3 regions of the Streptomyces sp. NPDC036984 genome follow, and region 2 is predicted to be linked to each of the others. Evidence: riboswitches for the same ligand, from Rfam matches in the RefSeq annotation. Region 2 holds a riboswitch; each other region holds the start of a gene.

Region 1 (10,196 bases), on a different contig from region 2:
CGGGAGCGGCGCCGTGCAGCCGGGCGGCGGCCGAACGCCCGGCGATGTGCCCCTCGGCGAGTGCGAGGGCCGCGCCGCCGACACCGGTGGCCTCCCCGGCGGCCCAGACGCCGGGCACGTCGGTGCGCTGCTCCTCGTCGACCCGTACGGCGGTGCCGGACAAGGTGCAGCCGAGGGTCTCGGCGAGATCGGTGTGCGGCAGCATGCCGTGGCCGACGGCGAGGGTGTCGCAGCGGACGCGCCGGGCGCCGCCGGGCCGCGGGTGTCCGTCCCGGCCGAGCGCGGCCACCGTCACCGCCTCCAGCCGGCCGGCACCGTGCGCCGCCACGACGGTGTGCCGGGTCAGGGTGCGCACGCCGTGCCGCAGCAGCCGGGCCGCGTACCCGGCGCCCTCGGCGAGTTTGCCCGGCTGGGCGGCCAGGGCGGGCGCCCGGCGCAGCAGTGCGGTGGGGCCGGCGGACTCGACCAGGGCGGCGACCCGGGCACCGGCCGCGGCGAGCCCGGCGGCCACCGGCAGCAGCAGCGGCCCGGTCCCGGCGACCACGGCCGTCCGGCCGGGCAGCACAAGGCCGCCCTTGAGCATGGCCTGCGCACCGCCCGCCGTGACCACGCCGGGCAGCGTCCAGCCGGGGAAGGGCAGCACCCGCTCATAGCCGCCGGTGGCGAGCAGTACGGCGTCGGCGTGGACCGTGACGCCCTCCTCCTGCGCGGGGCCGAGCAGGGCGTGCACACCGAACGCTCCCGAGGCAGGATCCCGCTCCACACACCACACATGATGTTCCGTCAGATGTGTGATGCGGCCGGCCGCGCGGTGCTCGTCGAGACCGGACCGCAGCCGCTGCCAGGTACGCCACTGGTGATGCAGGGCCTGGGGCCGGCGGGCGCCGAGGGCGTCGGCGGGCTGCCGGTAGAACTGTCCGCCCGCCTGGGCGGCCGCGTCGACGAGGGTCACGTGCACGTCTCGGGCGGCTGCCGCCAGGGCCGCGGCGAGGCCCGCCGGGCCCGCCCCGACGACGGCGAGGCGCGGTCGCTCACTCATGGTCCCCTCCTGTGCCCTGCGGTCGTACGTCGCCGTGTCCCGTCCCCTCCTGTGTGCGGATCACGTCCCCCGCGCGCACCGGGACCAGGCACGCGCGCTGGTTCGGGCGGCCGTTGACGGTGACCAGGCAGTCGAAGCACACGCCGATCCCGCAGAAGACCCCGCGGGGCCGGCCCGTGCCGCGGGTGCCGCGCCAGGCCGTCACGTCCGCCGCCCACAGGGCCGCCGCGACGGTCTGCCCGGGCAGTGCCGTCAGGGTCCGGCCGTCGAAGGTGACGGTGACCGCCGGACCCGGCCGGGCCCGTGCCAACTCCAGTGGATTCACGGCGTGTCGCCTCCGTCGGTGTCGAACCGTTCCGGCCGGAACGGTGTGCGGTCCAGCTCCGGTGCCTTCCCGGTGAGAGCCTGCGCGATCAACTGCCCGGTGGCGGGGGCGAGTCCGATCCCGGCGCCCTCGTGCCCACAGGCGTGGAACAGGCCGGGCACCCGCGGGTCGGGGCCGATCGCCGGCAGATGGTCCGGCAGGTACGGCCGGAAGCCCGCGTACGTCCGCAGCGCGCGGACCCGCTCCAGGAACGGGAACAGCCCGATCGCCCCGGCGGCGAGCACCCGTACCGCGGGCAGTGACAGAGCGTGGTCGAAGCCCACGCGTTCCCGGGTCGCGCCGATCAGCACCGGACCGGCGGCCGTGCCCTCCACCACCGGCGAACTGCGCAGGTCGGCCGAGTCGCTGGCCACGTCGGCCACATAGTCCGCGGCGTACACCTTGTGCCGGACCATCCGCGGCAGCGGCTCGGTGACCAGGACGAAGCCGCGCCGGGGGAGTACCGGCAGCCGGACGCCCGCGAGCGCGGCGAGGCCGCCGCCCCAGGTGCCGGCCGCGTTCACCACGGCCGGCGCGTGCAGGTCGCCCCGGTCGGTGCGGACGCCGTACACCGTGCCGTCCGCCCTGCGCAGCACGCCGGTCACCGTGTGGCCCGGGTGGAACCGGGCGCCGGAGGCGCGGACCAGGTGGGCGGCGGCCAGCGCGGGCATCACCTGGGCGTCCTGGGGGTAGAGCACTCCGCCCGCCATACCAGGCGCCAAGTGCGGCTCCAGCTCGTGGAGTTCGTCCCCGCCGACGGATACGGCCGTGACGCCGGCGGTGCGCTGGCCCACGGCGAAGTCCCGCAGCGCGGCCAGGGTGCCGGGCGTGGCGGCGACCACGAGGCCGCCCTTGGGTTCGTACTCGATCGCGGCGCCCAGCTCCTGTGCCAGTTCGGCCCACAACCGGGCTGACAGCAGGGCGAGTTCGAGTTCCGGGCCCGGTTCCTTGTCGGACACGAGCAGGTTGCCCTCGCCGGCACCGGTGGTGCCGCCGGCCACGGGGCCGCGGTCCACCAGCCGCACGTCGAGTCCGGCGCGTGCGGCGTACAGCGCACAGGCGGCGCCCACCATTCCGGCCCCGACGACCACGACATCGCAGGTCGGTCGCTTCGTCACGGCCAGTACTATGTCACATGTTTCTCTCGCTGAGGAGACCCCCGATCCCCAGGCGTGGACACCCCCTTGACGTCGCCGGAAGCCGGATCGACACTCCAGGGACGGGAATCCTAGTGGACAGGTAGGGAATCATGGCGCGCCGTGAAACGGGCACCGGCCGGGCCGGCCGGACGCCGTTGCGCGCACCCCTGCTCACCTCCCGCCGTCACATCGACCTCCAGCGCGTGTGCAGCGCGATCAGCCGCCACCGCTGAGCCGGGCGCCCGCACGCCCGCAGACCGGCCGTCCCTGCGCCGGTGTGCCCGTCAACACGCCCACGACCCAGGGAGATTCATGTCCGTCACTCCGCTCGCCGCCGTCCCGTCCGCCCGCCGCACCGCCACCGTCTTCCGCGGCCGCATCGGCCGGGACCCGCGCAGCGGCCACTACGCCGTGCCGCACCGCTACCGGCTCCATCTGTCGACCGCCTGTCCCGACGGACTGCGCCTCGCCGTCGGGCACAGCCTGCTCGGCCTGGACACCAGTTGTCCGGTCACCCTCCTGCCCGCCGTCCCGGACTGTCCCGGCGGCGGCCACGCGGCGCTGCGCCCGCTGTACGAGGCGAGCGCCCACCACTACACCGGCCCGGCGCTCGCGCCCGTCCTCAGCGACGACTGGTCCGGACGCATCGTCAGCACCCGCACCCCCGACATCCTGCGCGACCTGGACCTGTTCCGGCCGGGCGGCGGCGCCGGCCTGTACCCCTCCGGACTGGAGTCCGTGATCGAGGCCGTCGAGCGGATGTGCGCCGAGGGCATCGAGGAGGCCGCACAGCGCGCCGGGCGGGCCGGCGCCGACGCCGGCGAGCGGACCGCCGCGCTCGACACCCTGCTCGACACCCTGGGCCGGCTGGAGCGGCGCCTGGGCGAAGAGCGGTACCTGGTCGACGACCGGCTGACGGCCGCCGACATCGAGCTGTGGGTGACCCTGGTGCAGCTCGACACCGTCCACCGCTGCCACCTCGACGCCTCCGCCGTGCACCGCGTCGCCGGCCACCGCGCCCTGTGGGCCTACGCCGGCCGCCTGGCCGCCCACCCCGCCTTCGGCCGCCACCTCGACCTCGACGCCATCGCCCGCCGCCACCACGGCCGCTGCCGGGGACTGGAGGCCGCCGGAGCCGCCGTCCAGATCCTGGACTGGGCGGGTCACGCGGCGGACGCTCCGGACGCTTCACGCAGGTGAGAGCGGTCCGTCGACGTCCACGGAACGGACGGGCGTTGACATTCGAACGGGCAACTGCCTTACTTACGGCCCAGAACGGTCATGAGCGTCAGCGACAAGCCCTGGCTCGCTGACCGGCAACCCTCGCTTCGCGGTGGGGTGCCCCAGGTGACGACCGGACCGGACGACGATCTCGGTAAGCGCGCGGCCCCACGGGGCCGGGACAGTGACAGGTGACGCCATGTACGCAGCTCCCAGGACGGCCGCGAGCCGCCCCCAGGGCTGCGTACGGTCGTACGCCGGCCTCCTGGTCGCCGACCGCGCCGTCGATCTGCTGCGCGTGAACAGCGCACTGTGTACCGCACCGGGCTCTGCCCGCTGTCGGGGCTGACCTCTTCGCACCGCCCCCGCGACTGGCCGCACACCGTCCGTGTGCCGTGCCGTTGCCCGCCCAGACCCCGGTTCCGCGCCCACCCGTGCGCCGCCTCGTGCCGTAGTGCCGTCGTGGCCCACGCCCGTCCGGCCGCGGTCCCCGGTGTCCGACTCCGCCGGAGCCCGCCTTGAGCGACCCCTCAGGCGCCGCCGTCTCCCTCGCCGAGGCGCCGGCACCGACCGACACAGCGTCACAACCCTTTGCAGAGGAGCCCATTCGGCCACTGCGACGGCCCGGCCGGTGGATCGTCACCGCCGTCGTCCTCGTGCTCGTCGCGCAGATCCTGCACGGCCTGGTCACCAACCCCTTCTACCAGTGGCACCGCTTCCGCTACTGGTTCCTGCGCCCGGCCGTCCTCGACGGTCTCCTCGTCACCCTCGAAGTCGCCGCGCTCAGCGCCGTACTGGGGCTCCTCGGCGGCGTCCTGCTGGCCCTCGGCCGGCTCTCCGGGAGCCCGGTGCTGCGCGCGGTCAGCTGGACCTACACCTGGCTCTTCCGCTCCGTACCGCTGATCGTGGTGCTGATCTTCCTGTACAACTTCGGCGCCCTGTACAAGACGGTGAGCCTCGGCGTGCCCTTCGGCCCGGCCTTCGTCACCTTCGACGAGTCGAGACTGGCCACCGACATGACGATCGCGGTCATCGGCCTCAGCCTCAACGAGGCCGCGTACGCCGCCGAGGTGGTCCGCGGCGGCATCCTCTCCGTCGACCAGGGGCAGCACGAGGCGGCCGCGGCCCTCGGCCTGCCCAGGGGCCGCCAGTTCCGCAGAATCGTCTTCCCGCAGGCGCTCAGGTCCATCACCCCGAACTACGTCAACCAGCTGATCGGCCTCCTCAAGAGCACGTCCCTGGTGTTCTACGTGTCCCTGCTCGACCTGTTCGGCACCGTGCAGTCGATGGGCAACACCTACCCCGGTGACGTGGTGCCGCTGCTGATGGTCGCCACCGTCTGGTACCTGCTCCTGACCAGCGCCGTGTCCGTCGTCCAGTACCACGTCGAGCGGTACTACGCCCGGGGCGCCACCCGCATCCTGCCGCCGACCCCGTTCCGGAACGCCCGGGCCGGCCTGGCCGCACTGCGGACCCGGCTGCGCAATGTGCTCTGACCCCGCCCCCGCACCCCCGCCCTCCCCCCCACGGCACCACTCTCACCACCCTCAGCAGCGAGACAAGGACAGCCACGCCATGCCTAGCCACATCTCCCGCCGCAGCCTGATCCGCGGCATCTCGGCGGCGACCGCCGTCGCCGCCCTCGCCACCGGGCTCGCCGCCTGCGGGGGCGACAGCGAGGCCGCCGCCACGACCGACACCGCGGGCACGGTCACCGTGGGACAACTGTCCAACGGGGCCGCGCGGGAGACCGAGCTGAAGGTCTCCGAGGTGAAGTCCATCAGCGCCGAACTGCCCGCCTCCGTCCGCAAGAGCGGCAAGCTCGTCATCGGCGTCGGAGCCCTGCCCTCGGGATCCGCGCCGCTGAACTTCGTGGGCAGCGACCAGAAGACCCTCACCGGCTCCGAGCCCGACTTCGGCCGCCTGGTCGCCGCGGTCCTCGGCCTCGACCCCGAGATCAGGAACTCCACCTGGGAGAACCTCTTCGTCGGCCTCGACAGCGGCAAGGTCGACGTGGCCTTCTCCAACGTCACCGACACCGAGGAGCGCAAGAAGAAGTACGAGTTCGCCTCCTACCGCAAGGACGACCTGGCCTTCGAGGTGCTGAAGAAGAGCAGCTGGAACTTCGACGGCGACTACGAGAACCTCGCCGGCAAGACCGTCTCCGTGGGCCCCGGCACCAACCAGGAGAAGATCCTCCTGGAGTGGAAGGCCAAGCTGGCCAAGGAGGGCAAGAAGCTCACCGTCAAGTACTTCCCGGACCAGAACTCCATCAGCCTGGCGCTCAACAGCGGCAAGATCGACGCCTACTTCGGACCGAACCCCGCGGTCGCCTACCGCGCGCGGCTCACCGCGAAGACGCCCCACCCGACCCGCAACGCGGGCACCTTCTCCGGCGCCGGCGAGTCGCTCCAGGGCCTGATCGCGGCCACCGCCAAGAAGGACAGCGGGCTCGCAGAGCCGCTCGCCGACGCCATCAACCACCTCATCGAGCACGGTCAGTACGCCAAGTGGCTGGCCGCCTACGGCCTCTCCACCGAGGCCGTGACGAAGTCGGAGGTCAACCCGCCCGGGCTGCCCCTGACCAACTCCTGACACCCCACGAGCCGCCCGGGTGCGGGCGCCGGGAACATCCGGCGCCCGGCGGGTGTTGTGAGTCAGGACGAGATGTGCCAGGCGGACGCCGAACCGGCCCGCCGCGCCCGACGGAGGGAGGTGACGGCCGTGACCCGAGTGCACCCGCAGGCGTGCCCGCCGCGGCTCCCGCAGCCCTACCGTTCCGTCCGTCTGCACTCCCGGCCGCACATCGACCTCCAGCGCGTGTCCGCCGCGCTCTGTCGCTCCTGACTCCCGCCCCGGCCTCCCCGCCCCGGCCTCCCCGGCCCGGGGTCTCCTCCCGCCGCGCTCGCTCTGCGCCGACGCCCCGTGCCGCGAGCCGGTGCTTCTCGTACGGACATCAAGGAAGGCACCGACGTGTCCTCGACTCCCCCCTCCGCCCTGCACCTCGCCGTCGCCCTGGACGGCACCGGCTGGCACCCGGCGTCCTGGCGCGAGCCGGCCGCCCGCCCCCGGGACCTGTTCACCGCCGGCTACTGGGCCGACCTGATCACGGAGGCCGAACGCGGCCTGCTCGACTTCGTCACCATCGAGGACGGCCTCGGCCCGCAGTCCTCGCATCCCCTGGCGCCCGACGAGCGCACCGACCAGGTCCGCGGCCGGCTCGACGCGGTCCTCGTCGCCTCCCGCGTCGCCCCGCTCACCCGGCACATAGGGCTGGTCCCGACCGTGGTGGCCACACACACCGAGCCGTTCCACATCTCCAAGGCGATCGCCACCCTCGACTACGTCAGCACCGGACGCGCGGGCCTGCAGGTGCGCGTCACCCTCCGCCCGGACGAGGCGGCGCACTTCGGCCGCCGCACCGTCCCCCGGTACGACACACTGGCCGGCGCCGCCGCGCGGGAGCTGGTCACCGACGTCTTCGAGGAGGCCGCCGACCACGTGGAAGTGGTGCGCCGGCTCTGGGACAGCTGGGAGGACGACGCCGAGATCCGGGATGCGGCGACCGGCCGCTTCGTCGATCGGGACAAGCTGCACTACATCGACTTCGAGGGCCGCTTCTTCAGCGTCAAGGGCCCCTCCATCACCCCCCGACCGCCGCAGGGCCAGCCGCTGGTCACCGCCCTCGCCCACCGGAGCGAGCCGTACCGGCTCGTGGCCCGCCAGGCCGACATCGGCTACGTCACCCCGCACGGCGCGGCACAGGCCCGCGCGATCGTCGCCGAGATCCGCGCCGAGCAGGAGGCGGCGGGCCGTGCCGGACAGACCGTGCACGTCTTCGGCGACCTCGTCGTCTTCCTGGACGACAGCCGGGCCGAGGCGGCGGCACGCCGGGACCGGCTCGACACGCTCGCGGGCGAGCCGTACACCAGCGACGCCCGGATCTTCACCGGCACGGCCGGCCAACTGGCCGACCTGCTGGAGGAACTGGCGGCCGGCGGCCTGACCGGGTTCCGGCTGCGGCCCGCCGTCGCCGGCCACGACCTGCCGCGGATCACCCGGGACCTGGTGCCGGAGCTCCAGCGCCGCCGCCGCTTCCGCGAGACCTACGAGGCCGGCACCCTGCGCGGCCTCCTCGGCCTCACCCGCCCCGCCAACCGCTACGCCGCAGCCGTCGCCTGAGCCAGGAGGACCGCACCCCCATGAGCAAGCCGCTGAAGCAGATCCACCTGGCCGCCCACTTCCCCGGCGTCAACAACACCACCGTATGGAGCGACCCGGCCGCCGGCAGCCACATCGAGTTCAGCTCCTTCGCGCACTTCGCGCGGACCGCCGAACGCGCCAAGTTCGACTTCCTGTTCCTCGCCGAGGGACTCAGGCTGCGCGAGCAGGGAGGCAAGATCTACGACCTGGACGTGGTCGGCCGCCCCGACACCTTCACCGTGCTGGCCGCGCTGGCCGCCGTCACCGACCGGCTCGGCCTGACCGGCACCATCAACTCCACGTTCAACGAGCCCTACGAGGTCGCCCGCCAGTTCGCCAGCCTCGACCACCTCTCCGGCGGCCGGTCCGCGTGGAACGTCGTCACCTCCTGGGACGCCTTCACCGGCGAGAACTTCCGCCGCGGCGGCTTCCTGCCGCAGGACGACCGCTACTCCCGCGCCCAGGAGTTCCTCACCACTGCGCACGAGCTGTTCGACTCCTGGCACGGCGACGAGATCGTCGCCGACCAGGCCACCGGCACCTTCCTCCGGGACGCCGGGGCCGGCGCCTTCGTGCACCGGGGGCGGCACTTCGACATCCACGGCCGGTTCAACGTCCCGCGCTCCCCGCAGGGCCGGCCGGTCGTCTTCCAGGCGGGCGACTCCGAGGAGGGCCGCGAGTTCGCCGCCGCGAGCGCGGACGCGATCTTCAGCAGGTACGCCACGCTGAAGGAGGGCCGGGCCTTCTACACGGACGTCAAGTCCCGCCTCGCCAAGTACGGCCGCCGTCCGGACCAGCTCCTCATCCTGCCCGCCGCGACCTTCGTCCTCGGCGACACCGACCAGGAGGCCGCCGAGCTCGCCCGGGAGGTCCGCCGGCAGCAGGTCAGCGGCGCCACCGCCATCAAGCACCTGGAGTTCGTCTGGAACCGCGACCTGTCGGCGTACGACCCGGAGGGCCCGCTGCCCGACGTCGACCCGGTGGTCGCCGAGGCCCACATCGCCCGGGGCCGCGCCCAGGTGCGGATGTACCGCGACCCGGTCGCCATCGCCCGCGAGTGGCGGCAGCTCGCCGAGGCCAACAAGTGGTCCATCCGCGACCTGGTCATCAACACCGGCAACCGGCAGACCTTCGTCGGCTCCCCGGCCACGGTGGCCCGGACCATCAACGACTTCGTGCAGGCCGACGCCTCCGACGGCTTCATCCTCGTCCCGCACATCACCCCCGGCGGTCTCGACCCGTTCGCCGACACGGTGGTCCCACTGCTCCAGGAACAAGGCGTGTTCCGCGCCGACTACGAGGGCACCACCCTCCGCGACCACCTGGGCCTCGCCCACCCCGACGCCGGGAACCCGGCCGAGCGGGCCGCCTCGTGAAGTTCCTCGCCATCACTGATCGTGCACCGGCCGGACCCGGTCACCGGCGTGCTCCGGCCGACGCACGAGCGGTTCCGCGAGGTCCTGGCCGACGCGGTGCCGGCCGAGGAGCTGGGCTTCGACGGGTTCGGTGTGGGGGAGCGGCACGAGCGGCCGTTCCGGTCCGGCCCCGGCCGCCGCCCGCCGCCGCCCCCGGCGTGGCACCGCTGCGCACCGCGCCCTGAGCCGGGCACGCCGGCGTGGGCGTGGACGTCACCTCCCCCGTAGGTGACGTCCACGCCCGCTCCCCCGGCGCCGGACTGTGGTGCTGTGCCGTCCGTGTGCCGTCACCAGCACATGACCGCTGTCTCCCCCGCCCCCCACGTGGAGTACAGACGGACCCGGACGGCATAGCGGCGGCCCTTGACGAGCCGGACCCGGACGGCGGCGTTGTCCGGCGTGCCGCCGTCGTCCTGTCCGGCGAGGAAGCGCGGCTCCCCATCGCGCTCCTCGAAGACCACCAGCACGGTGTCGGCGTCGCCGAAGGTGCCCACGGTGTAGTCGCGGGTCTCCGGCGGCTCGACGGTGAAGTCGGCCTGCTCGCCCGGCCCGAGACCGAGCGGCGCGGACCGGAACGGCACCAGCGCGTCCGGCGCGGCCGGCCGGGCGGGCGGGTACCAGCGGAGCACGAACTCCTTGTCGGCCGGGGAGAGGGTGCCGGGCGGACGCAGCCCCCCGCGGTACTGCTCCGGCTCCAGCACCAACCCCGGTCCGATCGGCAGCGTCATGACCGACTGCGCATCCCACACCGAGCCGCCCGCCTCACAGGCGTCCAGCCGGCGCAGTACGTTCGTGTCCGTCGTCTCCCGGCTCCA
Region 2 (10,196 bases):
ACGGGCTCCTCCGACGTGACCCTCAGACTGGTCGCCGCCGACTACGGCGACTCCGCCGCCAACAGCTCCAAGAAGTACTGGGACGGCCTGGCCGAGGAGTACGAGAAGCAGCACCCCGATGTGAAGGTCGAGGTCAGCGTCTACTCCTGGAACGACGTCGACCGCAAGGTCAAGGAGATGGTCGACGCCGGCCACGCCCCCGACCTGGCCCAGATCGGCGCCTACGCCGACTACGCCGCCGCGGGCAAGCTCTACCCGGCCTCGGACCTGCTCTCCATCCGCACCCAGGCCGACTTCCTCTCCCAGCTCTCGGACGCCGGCGAGTGGAAGCACACGCAGTACGGCATCCCGTTCGCCGCCTCCACCCGCGTGCTCTTCTACAACAAGACGCTGTTCGCCAAGGCCGGCATCACCCCGCCCACCACCTGGGACCAGCTGGCCGCCGACGCCGAGGCGCTCAAGGGCAAGGGGGTCAAGTACCCCTACGCGCTGCCCCTCGGCCCCGAGGAGGCCCAGGCCGAGACCATGCAGTGGCTGCTCAGCGGCGGCAACGGCGGCAGCGGCTACACCGACGACATCGGCACCTACACGATCGACTCCGCGCAGAACATCGCGACCTTCACCTGGCTCAAGGACGAGCTGGTCGGCGAGGACCTGACCGGACCGGTCGCCCCCGGCAAGCTCAACCGCGCCGCCGCCTTCGCCGCCTTCGCCGACGGACAGGTCGGCATGCTCAACGGGCACCCCACGCTGATCCAGCAGGCTGAGCGGAAGGGCGTGAAGTTCGGCATGGTCCCGATGCCGGGCCGCACCGGCAAGTCCAGGGCCTCGATGGGCGTCGCCGACTGGATGATGGGCTTCCGGCAGAACGGACACGCCGAACAGATCGGCGACTTCCTCGACTTCGTCTACGCCAAGAAGAACGTCCTGTCCTTCTCGCGGAAGTACGGGCTGCTGCCGGTCACCAGCTCCGCCTCCACCGCCATGAGCGCGTCGGGCGCGGCCACCGACAAGCCGCTGCACGCCTTCCTCGACCAGCTGCCCACCTCCGAGCTGTACCCCGTCGGCAAGACCTCCTGGGCGGCGGTCAGCGCGGCCGTGAAGCAGAACATCGGCCAGGCGGTCGCCCCCGGCGGCAGCCCCGCCGGCGTCCTGGCCCGCCTCCAGTCGACGGCCACGGCGGCCGACAGCAGCAACGCGAGCTAGGCCGGCTGTCGGTGCCCGGCGCTACCGTGGCTCCCATGGAACTGGGCAGCCGCGAAAAGGCCATCCTCGCGCTGGAGCGCCGGGGCTTTCCGGGCGCCGGCGCGAAGGAGCGGGCGATCCGCGAGGAGCTGGGCCTGGCCCCCGTTCGCTACTACCAGCTCCTCAACGCCCTGCTGGACGACGAGGGGGCACTGGCCCACGACCCGGTGACGGTGAACCGGCTGCGGCGGGTCCGGGAGGCACGGCGCGCGGAGCGCTGAGGAGTGGACCGGGGCCCTCGTGGATAGGGTCGCGGTATGGGCACCCAGACGACGGACTCCCTGCACCCGCTGCCGATCCCGAGCACCCAGGCCGGCCGGGACGGCTTGGCCGCGCTCCTGGCCCGCCCCGGCTCCGCGCTGATCGGCCTGGACTTCGACGGCACGCTGGCCCCGATCGTGGCCGACCCCGAGCAGGCCCGCGCCCACCCCGAGGCGGTGCCCGCGCTGGCCGCGCTCGCCCCGAAGATCGCCTCGGTCGCCGTGATCACCGGCCGCCCGCCCGAGGTGGCGGTCCGGTACGGCGGCTTCGCCGACGTCCCCGGCCTGGAGCACCTCACCGTCCTCGGGCACTACGGCGCCGAACGCTGGGACGCGGCCACCGGCACGGTCACCGCGCCGCCCCCGCACCCCGGCGTGGCCGCCGTCCGCGCCGAGCTGCCGCGCCTGCTGGAGCGGGCCGGCGCCGGACCGGGCACCTGGGTCGAAGAGAAGGGCCGGGCCCTCGCCGTCCACACCCGCCGTGCCGCCGACCCGTGGGCAACGTTCGAGGCGCTGCGCGCTCCCCTCGCCGACCTCGCCAACCGGCACGGCCTGATCGTCGAGCCCGGCCGGATGGTCCTGGAGCTCCGCCCGCCGGGCATGGACAAGGGCGTGGCTCTCCTCGACCACGCCCGCACCACCAAGGCCGGATGCGTCGTTTACGCAGGCGACGACCTGGGCGATCTCCCCGCCTTCGCCGCTGTCGACAAGCTCCGCGCCGACGGCACCCCCGGCCTGTTGATCTGCAGCGGCAGCACCGAGGTCACCGAACTGGCCGAGCGGGCCGACCTGGTGGTGGCCGGCCCGGAAGGCGTCGTGGAACTGCTGCGGGGGCTGGCGGCTCAGCTCGGCTGACGGCCTGACCGGCCGCCCGCGCGGGACCGTACGGCCGGCGCCGCTCCGTCACGCCGAGCGGTCGTACGGGCCTCGGTGCGGGGCGTCGCTCAGTCACGCCGGAGCGCGTCGAGCTGATCCAGGAACCACCGGGCCGGCGGCAGCGCGGTGGCGGCCGCGGCCAGCCTCTTGGACCGCTCCGCCCGCTCCGCCGCCGGCAGGCTCAGCGCCTCGTGCAGGGCCTTCGCCGTGCCCTGGATGTCGTACGGATTGATCCCGAACGCGTCCTCGCCCAGCTCCTCGTACGCCCCGGCCTCCCGCGACAGCACCAGCGCGCAGCCCTCGTCGGAGACGACCGGGACCTCCTTGGCGACCAGGTTCATGCCGTCCCGGATGGGGTTCACCAGCGCCACGTCGGCCAGCCGGTAGGCGGCCAGGGAGCGCGCGAAGTCGTCCTTCACGTGCAGCACCACCGGGGTCCAGCCCTCGGTGCCGTACCGCCCGTTGATCTCGTCCGCGACCCGCTGCACCTCGGCGGTGTAGTCGCGGTAGACGGCGAGATCCTGCCGGGAGGGGTAGGCGAACGCCACGTGGACGACCTTCTCCCGCCACTCCGGGTGGTCCTCCAGCAGCTGCTCGTAGGCCAGCAGCCCGCGCACGATGTTCTTGGACAGCTCGGTGCGGTCCACCCGGACGATCGTCTTCCGGTCCGGTCCGATCTCCTCGCGCAGCGCCGCCATCCGCTCGGCCACGTCCTCCTCGTGCGCCCGCTTGCGCAGGAAGTCCGCGTCCGCACCCAGTCCGTGCACCCCGATCCGGGTGCCGGACGGGATGCCGGGCCCGAGCACCGTGTGACAGCAGTCCGTGAACGCGTCCGCCCACCGCTGGGTGAGGAACGCCGCCCGGTCCGCGCCCAGGATGCCGCTGAGCAGCTCGGTGGCGATGTCGTCGGGAAGGAGGCGGAAGTAGTCCGGCGGGGCCCAGGGGGTGTGCGAGAAGTGGCCGATGCGCAGGTCGGGGCGGAGCCGGCGGAGCATGCGGGGGGCGAGGGCCAGGTGGTAGTCCTGGATCACCACGGCCGCGCCCTCGGCCGCCTCCTGGGCCAGCGCCTCGGCGAACGCCCGGTTGTACGCCTCGTACGACGCCCACTGCCGCCGGAACCCGGCGTCGAAGACCGGCTCCAGCGGGGTCTGGTACAGCATGTGGTGGACGAACCAGAGCACCGAGTTGGCGATGCCGTTGTACGCCTCGGCGTGCACGGTCGCGTCGATGTCGAGCATCCGCACCCGCTGCCCGCCGGTCTCCTCGGCCGGCAGCAGCCCGCCGTCCGCGCGCCGGACGGCCGCCCGGTCACCGTCGCCCAGGGCGGCGCACACCCACACGGACTCCGCGTCCGACCCGATGGCGGAGAGCCCGGAGACCACCCCGCCGCCGCCTCGCCTGGCATGCAGCGAACCGTCTTCGCGTACCTGATAGGAGACCGGGCCGCGATTCGACGCGACCAGCACCCGAGCCTTTTCAGCAGCACCGCGCGTGGAAGCCATACGCCTCAACCTAGCCCGGTCCGGAAACGCTCAAACGTACGGTCCGTCCGGGAAGACGCGAGCGAGCGGCCGTATACGGCGCGTTCACGCCACCCTTCGCTCCGCGTACTCCGCGATCTCCAGCATGGGCGGCCGTTCCTCGGTGTCGACCGAGTAGGTGCGGGGCTCGAACCCGTCCTCGCCCCGCTCGAACTGGGTCAGCGTGGGCCGGATCAGATGGCCGCGGGCCAGCCGGAGCTGGGCCGTGCGGTAGATGGCGGCCGCCATCCGGCCCAGCGCCTGCCCGTCCTGGTGCCGGTGCTTGCGCACCCCCACGTCCACCTGGGCCAGCGCGTCCAGGCCCACCAGGTGCAGCGCGTCCACCAGCATGCCCAGCTCCACGCCGTAGCCGACGGGGAACGGCAGCTGCTCCAGCAGCGAGCGGCGGGCCGCGTACTCGCCGCCCAGCGGCTGCACGAAGCCGGCGAGCTGCGGCCAGTGCATGTTCAGCAGCGGGCGGGCCATCAGCTCGGTGACCCGGCCGCCCTGCCCGGCGGCCCTGCCGGAGGCCGGCGCATCGGACTCGGTGGTGAGCGGGCGGTCGTACATCGCCTTGACCAGGTCGACCTCCGGGTCGGTGAGCAGCGGGCCGACGATCCCGGAGACGAAGTCCGAGGAGAACTCCCGCAGGTCGGCGTCGATGAAGCAGAGGATGTCCCCGCCGGTCACCAGCAGCGAACGCCACAGCACCTCGCCCTTGCCGGGGACGGCGGGGATGCGGGGCAGGATCTCGTCGCGGTGGACGACCCGGGCGCCGGCGCGCGCGGCGACCTCGGAGGTGCGGTCGGTGGAGCCGGAGTCCACGACCACGACCTCGTCGACGAGCGGTACCTGCTCGACGAGGTCGCGGCGGATGACGGTGACGATGTCGCCGACCGTCTTCTCCTCGTTGAGCGCGGGCAGCACGACGCTGACCGTCTGGCCCGTGCGCTGCTTGGCGGCGAGTATGCGGTGGAGGGGGCGGTCGGCCACGGACCAGGACCGGGTGGTCAGCCAGCGCTCGACTTCTTCCAGCACAGTCTGCGGCTCCTCACTCTTGTCTCGCGGTTCGGACGACTATCTCAACTGTCCTGGCCGTCGGTTACAGTCTTGAACAACGCCGATGACCATCGCATGTCGGGGGTCACGAGCGTCCACAACCGCATACAGCTCATCCAGAGGGGCAGAGGGACACGGCCCGATGAAGCCCCGGCAACCCTCCAGTCGGTTCTCGTAGATCAGTTCTGATCGTTTCCGCGAGGCTCCCGGCTAGGGAAGGTGCCAAATCCGTCTCACGGCGAGATGCGTCGTGAGGAAGATGAGGAGAAAGGGCCTCGCCTCCATGGCTGTGCAGACAGTTGCAACCACCAGCGATTCCACCGTCGACCTCGGTCCCGCCGCCGCTCTGAGCTGTCGCGAGTGCGGTCACCGCGTGCCGCTCGGCCCGGTCTTCGCCTGCGAGGAGTGCTTCGGCCCGCTGGAGATCGCCTACGACTTCTCCGCGTACGACACCGAGGAGCTGCGCCGCCGTATCGAGGCCGGCCCCGCGAACATCTGGCGCTACGCGCCGCTGCTGCCGGTCCCGGCGGACGTCACCGACAAGCCCAACCTCAACCCGGGCTGGACCAAGCTCGTCAAGGCCGACAACCTCGCCCGCGAGCTGGGCGTGACCGGCGGTCTGTACGTGAAGGACGACTCCGGCAACCCGACACACTCCTTCAAGGACCGCGTGGTCGCCCAGGCCCTGGAGGCCGCCCGCGCCTTCGGCTTCACCACCCTCTCCTGCTCCTCCACCGGCAACCTGGCCGGCGCCGTCGGCGCCGCCGCCGCCCGGGCCGGCCTCCGCTCGTGCGTGTTCATCCCGCACGACCTGGAGCAGGGCAAGGTCGTCATGGCCGCGGTCTACGGCGGCGAGCTGGTGGGCATCGAGGGCAACTACGACGATGTGAACCGCTTCTGCTCCGAGCTGATCGGCGACCCGGCCGGCGAGGGCTGGGGCTTCGTCAACGTCAACCTGCGGCCGTACTACGCGGAGGGCTCCAAGACCCTGGCGTACGAGATCTGCGAGCAGCTCGGCTGGCAGCTGCCCGACCAGATCGTCGTCCCGATCGCCTCCGGCTCCCAGCTCACGAAGATCGACAAGGGTCTGCAGGAGCTGATCAAGCTCGGGCTGGTCGAGGACAAGCCGTACAAGATCTTCGGTGCCCAGGCCGAGGGCTGCTCCCCGGTGTCCACCGCCTTCAAGGCCGGGCACGACGTGGTCCGCCCCCAGAAGCCGAACACCATCGCCAAGTCCCTCGCCATCGGCAACCCGGCCGACGGTCCCTACGTCCTGGACATCGCCCGCCGTACCGGCGGCGCGGTGGAGGACGTGACGGACGAGGAGGTCGTGGACGCGATCAAGCTGCTGGCGCGTACGGAGGGCATCTTCGCGGAGACGGCGGGCGGGGTGACTGTCGGCGTCACCCGCAAGCTGCTCAAGGAGGGCCTGCTGGACCCGGCGAAGACCACGGTCGTCCTCAACACCGGCGACGGCCTGAAGACCCTGGACGCGGTGGCCGGGACCGGCCTCACCGCCACCATCCGCCCGACCCTGGACTCCTTCCGAGAGGCTGGCCTCGCATGAGCGTGACCGTTCGCATCCCCACCATCCTGCGCACCTACACCGGCGGCCGGGCCGAGGTCGCCGCCGAGGGCGCGACCCTCGCCGAGGTCATCGCCGACCTGGAGAAGAACCACACCGGCATCGCCGCGCGCGTCCTGGACGACCAGGGCAAGCTGCGCCGGTTCGTCAACGTGTACGTCAACGACGACGACGTCCGCTTCGAGCAGGGCCTGGAGACGGCGACGCCCGAAGGCGCCGGTGTCTCCATCATCCCGGCCGTCGCCGGCGGCTGATTATTACCCTCGGTAACCCCGGTTACCGGCTGTTCATCGGATTGCCCCCTCCGTGAGAGAAACGGAGGGGGCAATTCTGCGTGATTGAGCGCGGTAGAGTTGGGGAACGCGGTCGCGGCCTTCGGGTCGCAGGCCCTGGATTCATGCCGCACGCCCGACAAGAAGTAGCCAAAGTGTGCGGGTTTTATGCGGCTTTTGCGCCTTTTATGAGGCCCGACTTGCCCTGAATTCGGATGAATTCTCGGCACATTCCGGACCGCTCGCGTCCAGAATTCTCGTCCGATTGACCTGTTGCAGACGGCAGTTGGACAGATACATTCAGCCGCGGTCGACGCGTTCCGGCGCACGCCCCCGACCAATGGGGGGTGAGGTCTGACCCGGGTCCGCGAAGTGCGGATCTGTGCAAGGGCCAGTAATAGGGGAGTTAGGCATGGCTCAGGGCACCGTCAAGTGGTTCAACGCGGAGAAGGGGTACGGCTTCATCGCGGTCGACGGTGGTGCGGACGTCTTCGTCCACTACAGCGCCATTCAGATGGACGGCTACCGCACCCTGGAAGAGGGCCAGCGGGTGGAGTTCGAGATCTCGCAGGGCCAGAAGGGCCCGCAGGCCGACATGGTTCGCCTCAGCGCCTGAACGTTTCTTGTACGAAGGGCCCGCACCTCGCAGAGGGTGCGGGCCCTTCGCCGTGCCCGGGGTTCCTCTGTTCGCGGGCGGCTGACGCGGTGCCGTACCCCCCTCGGGCGCTTGCACTCGACCATGCCGAGTGCTAATCATTGCGTTAGCACTCTGAAGGTGAGAGTGACAGTGAAGGACCGGGTCGGTGAGGCCCGCAGGCCGGGTGGGGCAAGGAACCACGAGGCCGGCGAGCCGTCCGTCGCGGGCGCGGGCGCGGTCCGAAGGAATCACCCCCAGTCCTGGAGGGACCACTTCACATGGCCAAGATCATCGCGTTCGACGAGGAGGCGCGGCGCGGCCTCGAGCGCGGCATGAACCAGCTCGCGGACGCCGTGAAGGTGACGCTCGGCCCCAAGGGCCGCAACGTCGTCCTCGAGAAGAAGTGGGGCGCCCCCACGATCACCAACGATGGTGTCTCCATCGCCAAGGAGATCGAGCTCGAGGACCCGTACGAGAAGATCGGCGCCGAGCTGGTCAAGGAAGTCGCCAAGAAGACGGACGACGTCGCCGGTGACGGTACGACCACCGCGACCGTGCTCGCCCAGGCCCTGGTCAAGGAGGGTCTGCGCAACGTCGCCGCCGGTGCCAACCCGATGGCCCTGAAGCGCGGTATCGAGAAGGCCGTCGAGGCCGTCTCCGCCGCCCTGCTGGAGCAGGCGAAGGACGTCGAGACCAAGGAGCAGATCGCCTCCACGGCCTCCATCTCCGCCGCCGACACCCAGATCGGCGAGCTGATCGCCGAGGCCATGGACAAGGTCGGCAAGGAAGGCGTCATCACCGTCGAGGAGAGCAACACCTTCGGCCTGGAGCTCGAGCTCACCGAGGGTATGCGCTTCGACAAGGGCTACATCTCCGCCTACTTCGCGACCGACATGGAGCGCATGGAGGCGGTGCTCGAGGACCCGTACATCCTCATCGCCAACTCCAAGATCTCCTCGGTCAAGGACCTGCTCCCGCTCCTGGAGAAGGTCATGCAGTCGGGCAAGCCGCTGCTGATCATCGCCGAGGACGTCGAGGGCGAGGCCCTGTCGACCCTGGTCGTCAACAAGATCCGCGGCACCTTCAAGTCCGTCGCCGTCAAGGCCCCGGGCTTCGGCGACCGCCGCAAGGCCATGCTCGGCGACATCGCCATCCTCACGGGCGGCGAGGTCATCTCCGAGGAGGTCGGCCTCAAGCTGGAGAACGCGACCCTGGACCTCCTGGGCCGCGCCCGCAAGGTCGTCATCACCAAGGACGAGACCACCATCGTCGACGGTGCCGGCTCCTCCGAGCAGGTCAACGGCCGCGTGAACCAGATCCGCGCCGAGATCGAGAACAGCGACTCGGACTACGACCGCGAGAAGCTCCAGGAGCGCCTGGCGAAGCTCGCGGGCGGCGTGGCCGTCATCAAGGCCGGTGCCGCCACCGAGGTGGAGCTCAAGGAGCGCAAGCACCGCATCGAGGACGCCGTCCGCAACGCGAAGGCGGCCGTCGAGGAGGGCATCGTCGCCGGCGGTGGCGTGGCCCTGCTCCAGGCCTCCCAGGTCTTCGAGAAGCTGGAGCTGGAGGGTGACGAGGCGACCGGCGCCAACGCCGTGCGCATCGCCCTGGAGGCCCCGCTGAAGCAGATCGCCGTCAACGCCGGCCTCGAGGGCGGTGTCGTGGTGGAGAAGGTGCGCAACCTGACCCCGGGCCACGGCCTGAACGCCGCGACCGGCGAGTACGTCGACCTGGTCGCCGAGGGCATCATCGACCCGGCGAAGGTGACCCGTTCCGCCCTGCAGAACGCCGCCTCCATCGCCGCGCTGTTCCTCACCACCGAGGCCGTCATCGCCGACAAGCCGGAGAAGGCCGCCGCGCCGGCCGGCGGCGGCATGCCGGGCGGTGACATGGACTTCTGATCCTTCCCGGATCACCTGTCCTTTTCCGAGGGCGGCACTCCCTGTCTGTGGCAGGGGGTGCCGCCCTCGGGCGTTTCGGGCCGTCATCCCCTCGGGGCGCCCCACCGTTCCCTCCTTCGTACGGACCGACGGCCGTGTGGCCGGGATCACGTGACCGCTCGTCCGGGTTCTGGAATGTGCCGCACCGCATAGGCGGTTGCTTGAGTGAGTGCAACAATGCGCATGCACATACCAGCCGGTCGACCGAACCTCTCCCGAGGAGCCCCGCACGTGACCACCACGCCCCCCGCCTCCCGCGCGGCACAGATCCTCTCCCGCCCGATCGCCCTGGGCGGCCTCACCGTCCCGAACCGGATCGTGATGGCGCCGATGACCCGCATGTTCTCCCCGGGCGGCATACCGGGCGAGGACGTGCGCTCCTACTACGCGCGCCGAGCCGCCGCCGGCGTGGGTCTCATCGTCACCGAGGGCACCTACGTGGGCCACGAGTCGGCCGGGCAGAGCGACCGGGTGCCGCGGTTCCACGGGGAGGAGCAACTGGCGGGCTGGGCGAAGGTCGCCGAGGACGTGCACGCGGCCGGCGGCACCATCGTGCCGCAGCTGTGGCACATCGGCATGGTCCGCAAGGAAGGTGACGCTCCCTTCCCGGACGCTCCCGCCGTCGGCCCCTCCGGCATCACCACCGCGGGCGCCGAGCCCACCGGCAAGGCCATGACGCAGGCGGACCTGGACGCCGTCATCGGCGCGTTCGCCGAGGCCGCGGCCGACGCGGAGCGCATCGGCTTCGACGGCGTGGAGATCCACGGCGCCCACGGCTACCTCGTCGACCAGTTCCTGTGGG
Region 3 (10,196 bases), on a different contig from region 2:
TGACGGTCTACATGATCGGCCTGGTCGGCGGTGGCAACGACCTCTTCGCCACCCACTTCCACCTGTCGATCAACGCCGTGACCTGGTTCGTCCGGATCTCCTTCTTCGCCGGACCGGTGATCGCGTTCATCGTCACCAAGCGGATCTGCCTGGGTCTCCAGCGCCGCGACCGCGACAAGGTGCTGCACGGCCGCGAGACCGGCATCATCAAGCGGCTGCCGCACGGTGAGTTCATCGAGGTGCACGAGCCGCTCAGCCAGGAGCAGCTGCACACCCTCACGGCTCACCACCAGTACGAGCCGGCCGAGATCGGCCCGGTGGTCGACGAGAACGGTGTCGAGCGCAAGGTGACGGCCTCGGAGAAGCTGCGCGCCAAGCTCTCCAACGCCTACTACGGCGAGGACAACCAGATCCCGAAGCCGACCGTCGAGGAGTACAAGGAGATCACGAGCGGCCACGGCCACCACTGATCCCCGCGTCGCCACGCCACGCCGAAGGGCCCCGTCCGCAAGCCGGACGGGGCCCTTCGCCGTGTCCCGGGCTGGATAGGGTGGGAGCACCCTGTTCTCACGACACCCAGGAGCGGCTGATGAGCGCTGTGACCCCCGCTGGAGGCGACACCGCGGCGGGCCGCTCCTGGCCCGCCCTGCTGAACGGTCTGCTGGACGGCCGGAACCTGTCCGCCGACGACACCGCCTGGGCCATGGACCTGATCATGCGCGGGGAGGCGACCGACGCGCAGATCGCCGGGTTCATGGTGGCGCTGCGGGCCAAGGGCGAGACGGTCGAGGAGATCTCCGGACTCGTCCGCACGATGTACGCGCACGCGAACGTGATCGAGGTGCCCGGCCCGGCCGTCGACATCGTCGGCACCGGCGGCGACGGCGCCAAGACGGTGAACATCTCCACCATGTCCTCGATCGTCGTCGCGGGCACCGGCGCCAAGGTCGTCAAGCACGGCAACCGCGCCGCCTCCTCCGCCTCCGGCTCCTCCGACGTCCTGGAGAAGCTCGGGATCAACCTGAACCTGACCCCGCAGCGGGTCGCGGAGGTCGCCGAGGAAGCCGGCATCACCATCTGCTTCGCGGTGCGCTTCCACCCCTCCCTGCGCCATGTCGCCCCGGCGCGCTCCCAGTTGGGCATCCGGACCACCTTCAACGTGCTCGGCCCGCTGACCAACCCGGCGCGGGTGCGCGCCCAGGCGGTCGGGGTCGCCGACCCGCGCATGGCCCCGATCGTGGCCGGTGTGCTCGCCGAGCGCGGCAACTCCGCGCTGGTCTTCCGCGGTGACGACGGCCTGGACGAGCTGACCGTCACCGCCACCTCCCGGGTGTGGGTGGTCCGGGACGGCAAGGTCACCGAGGAGACCTTCGACCCGCGGGACGTCGGCATCGACCTCGTCCCCGTGGACGCCCTGCGCGGCGCCGACGCGGCCTACAACGCGCAGGTCGCCCGCCGCCTGCTGGACGGCGAGCAGGGGGCCGTACGGGAGGCGGTGCTGCTGAACTCGGCGGCGGCGCTGGTGGCACTCCAGCCGACGGACGCGCCGCTCGCCGAGCAGCTCCGGGCCAGCATGGCGAAGGCCGCGGAGTCGATCGACTCGGGCGCGGCGAGGCGCACGCTGGACCGCTGGGTGGCCGTCAGCAACGCCTGACGTCACCGGGAGTCGTCCCGCGATCCGGACACGGGTTGCGGGACGTCGACCTTTTCACGTACGTTCCTGTACCAGGTCATGAGTGACAGTCATGAGGCCCCGGCCGACTGTCCGGCAACCCTCCGTCCGTGGCGGGGTGCCCCGGGTGAAGACCAGGCCGTCGACAGCAAGGTCCACGGCAAGCGCGGATCCCTCGCAAACCCAGGGGTCCTGGTCGTCGAGGAGTCTTCCGTGAGCAAGCGAATGCGTTAGGGCCGCAGAGCCCCGCCTCCGCACACCCTTCTTCTCTCCTTCTCGTATTCCTGTCACGGGAGTTCGCCATGTCTGTCTCCAGCGTTGCCGCCGACCAGTCCGTTTGTGCCTCTCTGTCCGTTCTGGGACGGGATGTCACCGTCCCGCTGGTCACCGGCGGCGAAGTCACCTACGCCGCCCTCGACTACGCGGCCAGCGCCCCCGCCCTCCAGCGCGTCTGGGACGACGTCGCCGCCTACGCCCCGTACTACGGCAGCGTCCACCGCGGTGCCGGTTACCTCTCCCAGCTCTCCACCGACCTGTTCGAGAACGCCCGCAGGACGGTCGCCGAGTTCCTCGGCTGCCGCCCGGACGACCAGGTCGTCTTCACCCGCTCGACCACCGACTCGCTGAACCTGCTGGCCCGCGCGCTCCCGGCCGACTGCCAGGTCTTCGTCTTCGAGACCGAGCACCACGCCTCCCTGCTGCCCTGGCAGGACGCGCAGGTCGCCTACCTCAACGCCCCGCGCACCCCGCGGCAGGCCGTCGAGACCCTGGAGCGGGCCCTCGCCGACCGGGACCCCCACGGCCCCGCCCTGGTCTGCGTCACCGGCGCCTCCAACGTCACCGGCGAGCTGTGGCCGGTGCGCGAACTGGCCGCCGCCGCGCACGCCCACGGTGCCCGGATCGTGCTGGACGCCGCCCAGCTGGCCCCGCACCACCCCGTCGACATCCGCGACCTGGACGTCGACTGGGTCGCCTTCTCCGGGCACAAGCTGTACGCCCCCTTCGGCTCCGGGGTGCTCGCGGGCCGCGCCGACTGGTTGCGCGCGGCCGAGCCGTACCTCGCGGGCGGCGGTGCCAGCCGCAGGGTCACCCGGCGGCAGGACGGCGGGGTGGACGTGGAGTGGCACGAGAGCGCCGCCCGGCACGAGGCCGGCTCCCCGAACGTCATCGGCGCCTACGCCATCGCCTCCGCGTGCAGGGCCCTCACCGAGGCCGGCTGGGACACCCTCGTCGCCCGCGAACAGCACCTCGTCCGCACGGTCCGCGAGGGCCTGGCCGAGGTCCCCGAGGTGAAGATCCTCTCCCTCTTCGGCGACGACGCCCCGCGCGTCGGCGTCATCTCCTTCGTGGTCGAGGGTTGGAACAGCTCCCACTTCGCCGCCGCCCTCTCCGCCGAGTACGGCATCGGCGTCCGCGACGGACTCTTCTGCGCCCACCCCCTGGTGCGCACCCTGCTCGGCAGCGACCCGCAGACCCAGGGCGAGTGCGGTGCCCCCGAGGCGGCACCGGGGGAGAAGTCCCTCAACGCCATCCGCGTGAGCTTCGGCGCGGGCACCCCCGACGAACACGTCGAGCGCTTCGTCGACGCCGTCGGGGAGCTGGTGCGGGACGGAGCCAAGTGGCAGTACCGCACGGAGGAGGGCCGCTGCGTGCCGGCAGTGTGAGCGGCGCCGCCACACCTGCGCACCCGGCGCCGACGAGGCACGGATAACCTCCCCTTGACGACACGTCGGACAGGGGGAGCACGGAGTGCAGCCGTTGCGCGCAACCGACCCGCGCCACATCGGCCCGTACGCGGTCACGCACAGACTCGGCGCAGGCGGCATGGGCGAGGTCTACCTCGCCGAGTCCCGCACCGGCCTGCGTCTCGCGGTGAAGGTCGTACGGTCCGAGCATGCCGAGGACCGCACCTTCCGTGCGCGCTTCCGCCACGAGGTCCGCGCCGCGCAGACCGTCGGCGGCGCGGGCACGTACACCGCGCGGGTCGTGGACGCCGACACCGAAGCCGAACGGCCCTGGATGGCCACGGAGTTCGTGTCCGGGCCGAATCTTCGGGACGCGGTCCTGGACCACGGCGCGCTGCCCGAGTCCGCGGTCCGGATCCTCGCCGCCGCGCTCGGCGAGGCGCTGGCCGCCATCCATGCCAGGGGCCTGGTCCACCGCGATCTGAAGCCGTCGAACATCCTGCTGGGCCCGGACGGGCCCCGGGTCATCGACTTCGGGATCGTCCGGGCCTTGGAGGCCACCTCGCTGACCCGCACCGGTGCGGTCGTCGGCTCGGTCGGCTACGTCTCGCCGGAGCAGATCCGCAACGGCGGCCAGGTCGGCCCGCCGAGCGACGTCTTCTCCCTCGGCGCGGTCCTCGCCTACGCGGCGGCCGGCCGCGAACCCTTCGGCGAGGGCCAGGACTCGGTGGTGCTGCTGCGCATCCTGACCCGCGACTTCGACCTGTCCGGCGTACCGGAAGCGCTGTGCCCGCTGGTGACGGCCTGTCTGCGCGAGGACCCGCTGGAGCGCCCGGAGCCGGCGGAGGTGGGGGCGATCGCCGGGTTCACCCCCAAGGCCCTGCGCACCGCGGTCCGCCCCGGCTGGTACGGCCCCGCGGCGCAGCCGGGCCGCACCGCCGACGACCGCCCCAGCGGCGTGGAGTACCTGGCTCCCACCCCCGACCCCTCAGCCGCTCCCACGCCGCCGGCGCCCCGCACCCCGCCAGGCGACTCACCCCCCACCACCCCCGCGGACCCCGTCACCCCGGCACCCGGGCCCGCCCCCGTGCCTCCGGCGCCGCACACCTCCGCAGGCGGCCCACCCCTCACAACCCCCGCCCCCGCCGACGCCACCACCCCCTCCAACCGCCTCGGCCCCGTTGCCCCCGGCCGCCGCCGGCTCCTCAAGGCCCTTGCCGGAGGAGCCGTGGCCGTGGCCGGGGTCGGGGCCGGTGCCTGGCTGGTGGAGCAGGGGTACAGCACGGAGAGCAGCGGCAGCAGCTCCGATTCGCCCGTGCGGTCGGGATCCGGCAGGGCCGGGCCCGCGGTGCTGCGCTGGCAGTACGACCTCGGCGGCATCGGCGGCCTGGACGGGGCCTGCTGCGCGCTCTCCCCGGACGGCTCCGTCGTCTACGCCGGCACCTCCGGCGGCGTGCTGCACGCCATCTCCCGGAACGGCTCCAAACGCTGGAAGGTCCGGCTCGGCGACGACGTCTCCACCCCCGTGGCCACCCGGGACGCCGTGTACTGCGTGGTGGGCTTCGAGACCGACGACGTGCGCCGGCTGACCGCGGTGAGTCTGTCCGGCAGCCCGCTGTGGACCCGCGCCCTCGGCGACCGGGCGTACGCCGTCCCGGTCCTGCTCGGCGCGGACGTGCTGGTCTCCGTGGGCGGCACGGACGCGGGCGGACTGCGCCGCTACGCCTCCGACGGCAGCGAGAAGTGGACCGCCAAGACCCCGGCCGGCCCCACCGGCACGCCCCTCGTCACGGCCGAGGTGATCTGCACGGGCAGTTACGGCGATGTCCTGCTGGCGCTGGACGCGCGGGACGGGACGCGGAAGTGGCAGGTGCCCGGGGGCACCGACGTCACGGCCCTCGCCCTCGCGGGCACCACCCTGGTCACGGACTCCGCCGCCGCCCGCCAGGGCTTCCGGGTCACGGACGGCCGGCGCCTGTGGCGCAGGGAGGACGGCTCCGGGGCGCTGACCGCGGGGAACCGTGCGCTGGCCGTCGGGACGGAACAGGGCACCGTGTACGGGGTGCGGGCGGCCGACGGCTCCCGGGCCTGGACCTACGACCTCAAGGGGGCCACGGCCGAGCCGCGGGCGGTGGTGGCGGGCGACACCGTGTACGTGCGTGCGGGCGAGGGGGCCTGGGCGCTGGACCTGAACGGGAAGCGGCGCTGGAGCGCGGCCCTCGGCCACGGCGCGGGCGACGACCAGCACACCCCCGTCGTGCGCGGCGGCCGGCTCTACGTCCCCTCGGGGACCGGCATCGCCGCGGTGGACGTGAGCACCTAGTTGTCGAGGCCGATCGCGAAGGCGGCCTCCAGGTCGTGCTGGGAGTAGGTGCGGAACGCGACGTGCGTGTCCGTGCCCTCCACGCCGGGGATCTTGCTGATCCGGCCCGGGATGACCTCGGCGAGGTCCTCGTGCTGCCGGACCCGGACCATGGCGATCAGGTCGTAGGTGCCGGTGACCGAGAAGACCTCGCTGACGCTGTCGAGCGCGGCGATCTGCTCCGCGATCTCGGGGATCCGGTCCACGCTGGTCTTGATCAGAACGATCGCGGTGATCACGGCTGTTTCTCTCCCTCGGTGACCGGAGCTGGGGCGGCATTCACTCTAGTCGCCCGCCCGTCGCCCACCACCGCCCCTGCGAGGCCGCCCTTCGGGCCCTTCCTCTTGCGGTAGCGCACCCACGCGTAGCCGAACCCGAGACCGAACCCCACCACGTGCGCGAGGTACGCCACCCCGGGCCCGTCGGAGGCGTGCCCGGCCGCCAGCCACTGGAGGGCCGCCCAGAACGGCAGCACGACCCACGCGGGAAATCGCAGCGGCAGGAAGAACAGGAAGGGGAGGAGACTGGTCACACGCGCGCGAGGGAAGAGGAAGAGGAACGCTCCGAGGACCGCCGAGATCGCCCCGGAGGCGCCGACCAGCGACTGCTCGGAGGTGGCGTTGGCAGCCGCGTAGCCGAGCAGGGCGAGACAGCCGCAGCCGACGTAGAACAGGGTGAACTCCACCCGGCCCATCCGTTCCTCGGTCATCGCCCCGAAGACGAAGAGGAAGAGCATGTTGCCGAGCAGATGCACCCAGCTGCCGTGCACGAACAGCGCGGTGGCCGGGGTGAGCGCCGCTCCGGCCGGTCCGTCGAACAGCTCGGCCGGGACCACGCCCCACTGCCGGAAGTACGCCCGCTGCGCGGCCGCCAGGGCCTCCCCGGAGCCGTACCCGGGGACCAGCCCGGAGGCCGGGCCGAGGACGAAGATCAGACTGCACAGGGCGATGAGGCCGTACGTCATGGGCGCCGAGGTCCCCCGGACCGCTCTGAGAGTCCTGCCGGCCGCCGTGCTCCAGCTACTGATCATGACTGAGAGCATGACGTAACGGGACGCAGGCTGACAGACCGCCTCGCCGCCGTGGACGGACGGGCGGCGAGTACCCGCCAGGCCGTAGGGTTACGAGCCACACGCGTCGGGGAGCGGCGCGGACCGACACGAGAAGGAAGCGGACAGTCACGATGACGGTTCCCCTGCCGACGGCCACCACGCGATGGCGCTGCACCCTCTGTGGCAACCTCACCCGGTTCGACGTGACCCGCTCGTCGAAGGTCGTCGAGTACGTCCACCTCGACCTGGCCGGCGAGTCGACGGTGGAGGAGCGCGAGGTGGTCAGTGAGACCATCGAGTCGGTGCGCTGCCGCTGGTGCAACGCGGTGGACCAGGTGGAACTCGTGGACAGGCCGGGCGCCGGCTCCTGAGCGGAGCGGCCCCCGAGGGACATGTGTGTATTGGGGTGTGACGGATGGTGGAGACCGCAGGCGGGGGGCCGGGCGACGGCACCGCTGAGGTGCTTGACCGTCCGCTGCCCGACGGCGTGCGCCGACGGGTCGTACAGATCGTCTCGGACGGCTTCGGCGGGCTGACCGTGGCGGAACTGCCCGCTCAGCTGAGGCAGTACGCCCGCTTCGCACCCAATCGCCGGGCGAAGTTCGCCGGGAACGCGATGGCGGCGGCGCTGGAGACCGATGCGCTGTTCCGGCAGCGGATCGGGGAGAAGTTCAGAGAGGCGCAGCCGGAACTCGCCGGCGCCCTCGACTCCGGCTCCCCGCCCCCGGCCGCGGACCCGCTCGACGTGGCGGCCGCGGCCTACGTACTGCGCCCGGCGGGCTGGGTGAAGCTGGTCACCGCGGCCGGCGAGGAGGCCCAGCGCGCGGACGCCGAGCGGGCCGGCGAGGAGAGCCGGGCCGAGCTGGAGCGGCTGCGCGCGGAGCTGGCGCAGGCCCGCGACCACACCCGCGTCGAGACCGAACGGCTGCGCGCGGAGCTGGAGTCGGCCAAGAAGGAAGCGGAATCGCTGCACCGTAAACTGCGTGCCGCCCTCAGCGACGTCAAGCGGGGCGAGGCCGCGCTGCGCAAGGTGCAGGGTGAGATCGACGCCGTACGCGCCGAGGCGCAGGCGCAGGTGTCGGTCGCGGAGAGTGAGTCCCGGCGGCTCAAGGCCCGCCTGGGCGAGGCCGAGGCCGCGCTGGAGGCCACCCGCCGGGCGGCCCGGGAGGGCCGCAGCGTGGAGGACATGCGGGTGCGGCTGCTGCTCGACACCCTGCTGGACGCGACCCAGGGGCTGCGGCGCGAACTTGCCCTGCCTCCGGTGTCGGTGCGCCCGGCCGAGACCGTGGACGCGGTCGAACCGGGACGAATGACCCCGAAGGACATCGCGGCCCGGGCCCTGTCCGAGAACGACCCGGCCATTCTCGACCAGCTTCTGGCGCTGCCGCAGGCGCATCTGGTCGTCGACGGCTACAACGTGACCAAGACCGGCTATCCGCAGATGCCGCTGGAGAAGCAGCGGCTCAGGCTGCTGGGCCAGCTCTCCGCGCTCGCCGCGCAGACCGGGGCCGAGGTGACGTGTGTCTTCGACGGCGCCGAACTGGCCGCGCCGGTGCTGCTCGCGCCGCCGCGCGGGGTGCGGGTGCTGTTCTCCAAGCCGGGCGTCACGGCCGACGAGCTGATCCGCCAGCTGGTGCGGGCGGAGCCGCCGGGGCGCCCGGTCATCGTCGCCTCCACCGACCGGGAGGTGGCCGACGGGGTCGCCAGGGCCGGTGCCCGACCGGTGGCCTCTGCGGTACTTCTCAAGCGACTGTCCTGAAGGTTCAACGGACATAGTGAATGCCCGAATTGGGCCTATCGTCACGCAACGTAGTGTCAACCGCATCTCACTGCATGTGAGTTGTGTGCAAAGAATGCCTTGCGTGACGGGGTTTTTTGCTGTGAGGATTTGAACTGATCACAGCTGGGTCACTAGGGTCTGGGCTCGAACCTCCGAACGGGTGATCACTCACAAGAAGGAGTTCGTCCTCCGTGGCGTCCCACCGTCGACCCAAGCAGCCGAGTCGCACTCGTGTGACCGTGCTGACCACCGCAGCCGCCGCTGCCGTCGCGCTGAGCGCGAACGCCGCCAACGCCGCCCCCAGCGAGAAGCTGAGCAAGGACGAGGTGAAGGCCAAGGTCGACAAGCTCTACGAGCAGGCCGAGCAGGCGACCGAGAAGTACAACGGCGCCAAGGAGAAGCAGCAGAAGCTGCAGAAGGAAATCTCCACGATCCAGGACAACGTCGCCCGCGGCCAGGAGGAGCTCAACAAGCTCCGCGACGGCCTGGGTTCGCTGGCCACCGCCCAGTACCGCTCCGGCGGCATCGACGCCTCGGTCCAGCTCTTCCTGTCCTCGAACCCGGACGACTACCTCGACAAGGCGTCCACGCTCGACCAGTTGAGCAGCCAGCAGGTCGACGCGCTGAAGAAGATTCAGGACAAACAGCGCGAACTCGCCCAGGAGCGGGCCGAGGCGACGGAGAAGCTCAAGGACCTCTCCGCCACCCGCACCGAACTGGGCAACAAGAAGAAGGAAGTCCAGGGCAAGCTCGCCGCGGCGCAGAAGCTCCTCAACACCCTGACGGCCAAGGAGAAGGCGCAGCTCGCCGAGGAGCAGCAGCGCGCCAACCGCTCCTCCACCGACCGCGTGGACCTGGGCGACGCCCCGCCGGCCTCCGGCCGTGCCCAGGCGGCCTTCTCCGCCGCCCAGAGCAAGATCGGCTCGCCCTACGTCTACGGCGCCTCCGGCCCGTCCTCCTTCGACTGCTCGGGCCTGACCTCCTGGGCCTACGCCCAGGCCGGCGTCTCCATCCCGCGCACCTCCGAGGCGCAGGCGGGCATCGGCACCCGGATCGGCATGAGCGACCTGAAGGTCGGCGACCTGGTCTTCTTCTACGGCGACCTGCACCACGTCGGCCTGTACGCCGGCAACGGCCAGGTGCTGCACGCCCCGCACACCGGTGCCGTGGTCCGCTACGAGTCCATCAACAACATGCCGTTCCAGTTCGGCGTCCGGGTCTGACGCCCTCGTCCCACCCGGGCACGGTGGCGCCCGAACGGGCGAATCACCGAAACCGAAACTGACTCCACGCCCCGCCGGTGACCTGCGTCAGCGGCGGGGCGTCACTGTGTGTTGACTCCGAGGTCTTTGGTCCGGGCCCGTCCGCACGGCTACTGTCTGCCGCGTTTCCCTGGCGCCGGGGTCCCCCCGTCCCCGGGCGCCGGGGAACGGTTCGACGTCCGCCAGCAGAAGGACTGCCGTGGGGTCCCATCGCCGCCTTGCACCGTCCGGGTTCGACCGGGGCGCCGTCGCCCTGTGCGTGCTGTCGGCCGCGGCGGCCGCGCTCGGCGCCGTACCGGCGCACGCGGCCCCGGATGCCGACACCCGCGCCCAGGTGGACCGCCTGTACGAGGAGGCGGAGAGGGCGACCCAGGCGTACGACAA

What was found. Region 2 has a riboswitch for S-adenosylmethionine ahead of thrC (threonine synthase). Riboswitches for the same ligand answer to the same signal wherever they lie in the genome.
Region 1: another riboswitch for S-adenosylmethionine. It lies ahead of ACZ7DL_RS26490 (amino acid ABC transporter permease); the one in region 2 lies ahead of thrC (threonine synthase).
Region 3: another riboswitch for S-adenosylmethionine. It lies ahead of ACZ7DL_RS33785 (aminotransferase class V-fold PLP-dependent enzyme); the one in region 2 lies ahead of thrC (threonine synthase).

What each region holds. Positions count from the first base shown of each region.
Region 1 covers NZ_JBVJRL010000016.1:33,488-43,683, reverse strand. Annotated here, with positions in the region: gene ACZ7DL_RS26515 (FAD-dependent oxidoreductase) at 1-1,039, opposite strand, end outside; gene ACZ7DL_RS26510 ((2Fe-2S)-binding protein) at 1,032-1,364, opposite strand; gene ACZ7DL_RS26505 (NAD(P)/FAD-dependent oxidoreductase) at 1,361-2,521, opposite strand; gene ACZ7DL_RS26500 (putative leader peptide) at 2,653-2,775, shown strand; gene ACZ7DL_RS26495 (glutathione S-transferase C-terminal domain-containing protein) at 2,855-3,742, shown strand; SAM riboswitch class IV at 3,820-3,930, shown strand; gene ACZ7DL_RS26490 (amino acid ABC transporter permease) at 4,282-5,259, shown strand; gene ACZ7DL_RS26485 (ABC transporter substrate-binding protein) at 5,339-6,358, shown strand; gene ACZ7DL_RS26480 (putative leader peptide) at 6,431-6,610, shown strand; gene ACZ7DL_RS26475 (LLM class flavin-dependent oxidoreductase) at 6,737-7,945, shown strand; gene ACZ7DL_RS26470 (NtaA/DmoA family FMN-dependent monooxygenase) at 7,966-9,342, shown strand; partial or broken gene ACZ7DL_RS26465 (LLM class flavin-dependent oxidoreductase) at 9,339-9,507, shown strand; gene absR1 (beta-glucuronidase AbsR1) at 9,669-10,196, opposite strand, start outside.
Region 2 covers NZ_JBVJRL010000002.1:134,876-145,071, forward strand. Annotated here, with positions in the region: gene ACZ7DL_RS04600 (ABC transporter substrate-binding protein) at 1-1,206, shown strand, start outside; gene ACZ7DL_RS04605 (DUF3263 domain-containing protein) at 1,242-1,466, shown strand; gene otsB (trehalose-phosphatase) at 1,503-2,360, shown strand; gene ACZ7DL_RS04615 (alpha,alpha-trehalose-phosphate synthase (UDP-forming)) at 2,450-3,883, opposite strand; gene ACZ7DL_RS04620 (glucosyl-3-phosphoglycerate synthase) at 3,968-4,939, opposite strand; SAM riboswitch class I at 5,070-5,226, shown strand; gene thrC (threonine synthase) at 5,244-6,527, shown strand; gene ACZ7DL_RS04630 (MoaD/ThiS family protein) at 6,524-6,799, shown strand; gene ACZ7DL_RS04635 (cold-shock protein) at 7,230-7,433, shown strand; gene groL (chaperonin GroEL) at 7,733-9,355, shown strand; gene ACZ7DL_RS04645 (NADH:flavin oxidoreductase) at 9,578-10,196, shown strand, end outside.
Region 3 covers NZ_JBVJRL010000027.1:85,302-95,497, reverse strand. Annotated here, with positions in the region: gene qcrB (cytochrome bc1 complex cytochrome b subunit) at 1-470, shown strand, start outside; gene trpD (anthranilate phosphoribosyltransferase) at 590-1,654, shown strand; SAM riboswitch class IV at 1,729-1,845, shown strand; gene ACZ7DL_RS33785 (aminotransferase class V-fold PLP-dependent enzyme) at 1,975-3,336, shown strand; gene ACZ7DL_RS33780 (protein kinase domain-containing protein) at 3,422-5,680, shown strand; gene ACZ7DL_RS33775 (Lrp/AsnC family transcriptional regulator) at 5,677-5,958, opposite strand; gene ACZ7DL_RS33770 (rhomboid family intramembrane serine protease) at 5,955-6,749, opposite strand; gene ACZ7DL_RS33765 (hypothetical protein) at 6,902-7,141, shown strand; gene ACZ7DL_RS33760 (NYN domain-containing protein) at 7,186-8,529, shown strand; gene ACZ7DL_RS33755 (C40 family peptidase) at 8,742-9,773, shown strand; gene ACZ7DL_RS33750 (C40 family peptidase) at 10,012-10,196, shown strand, end outside.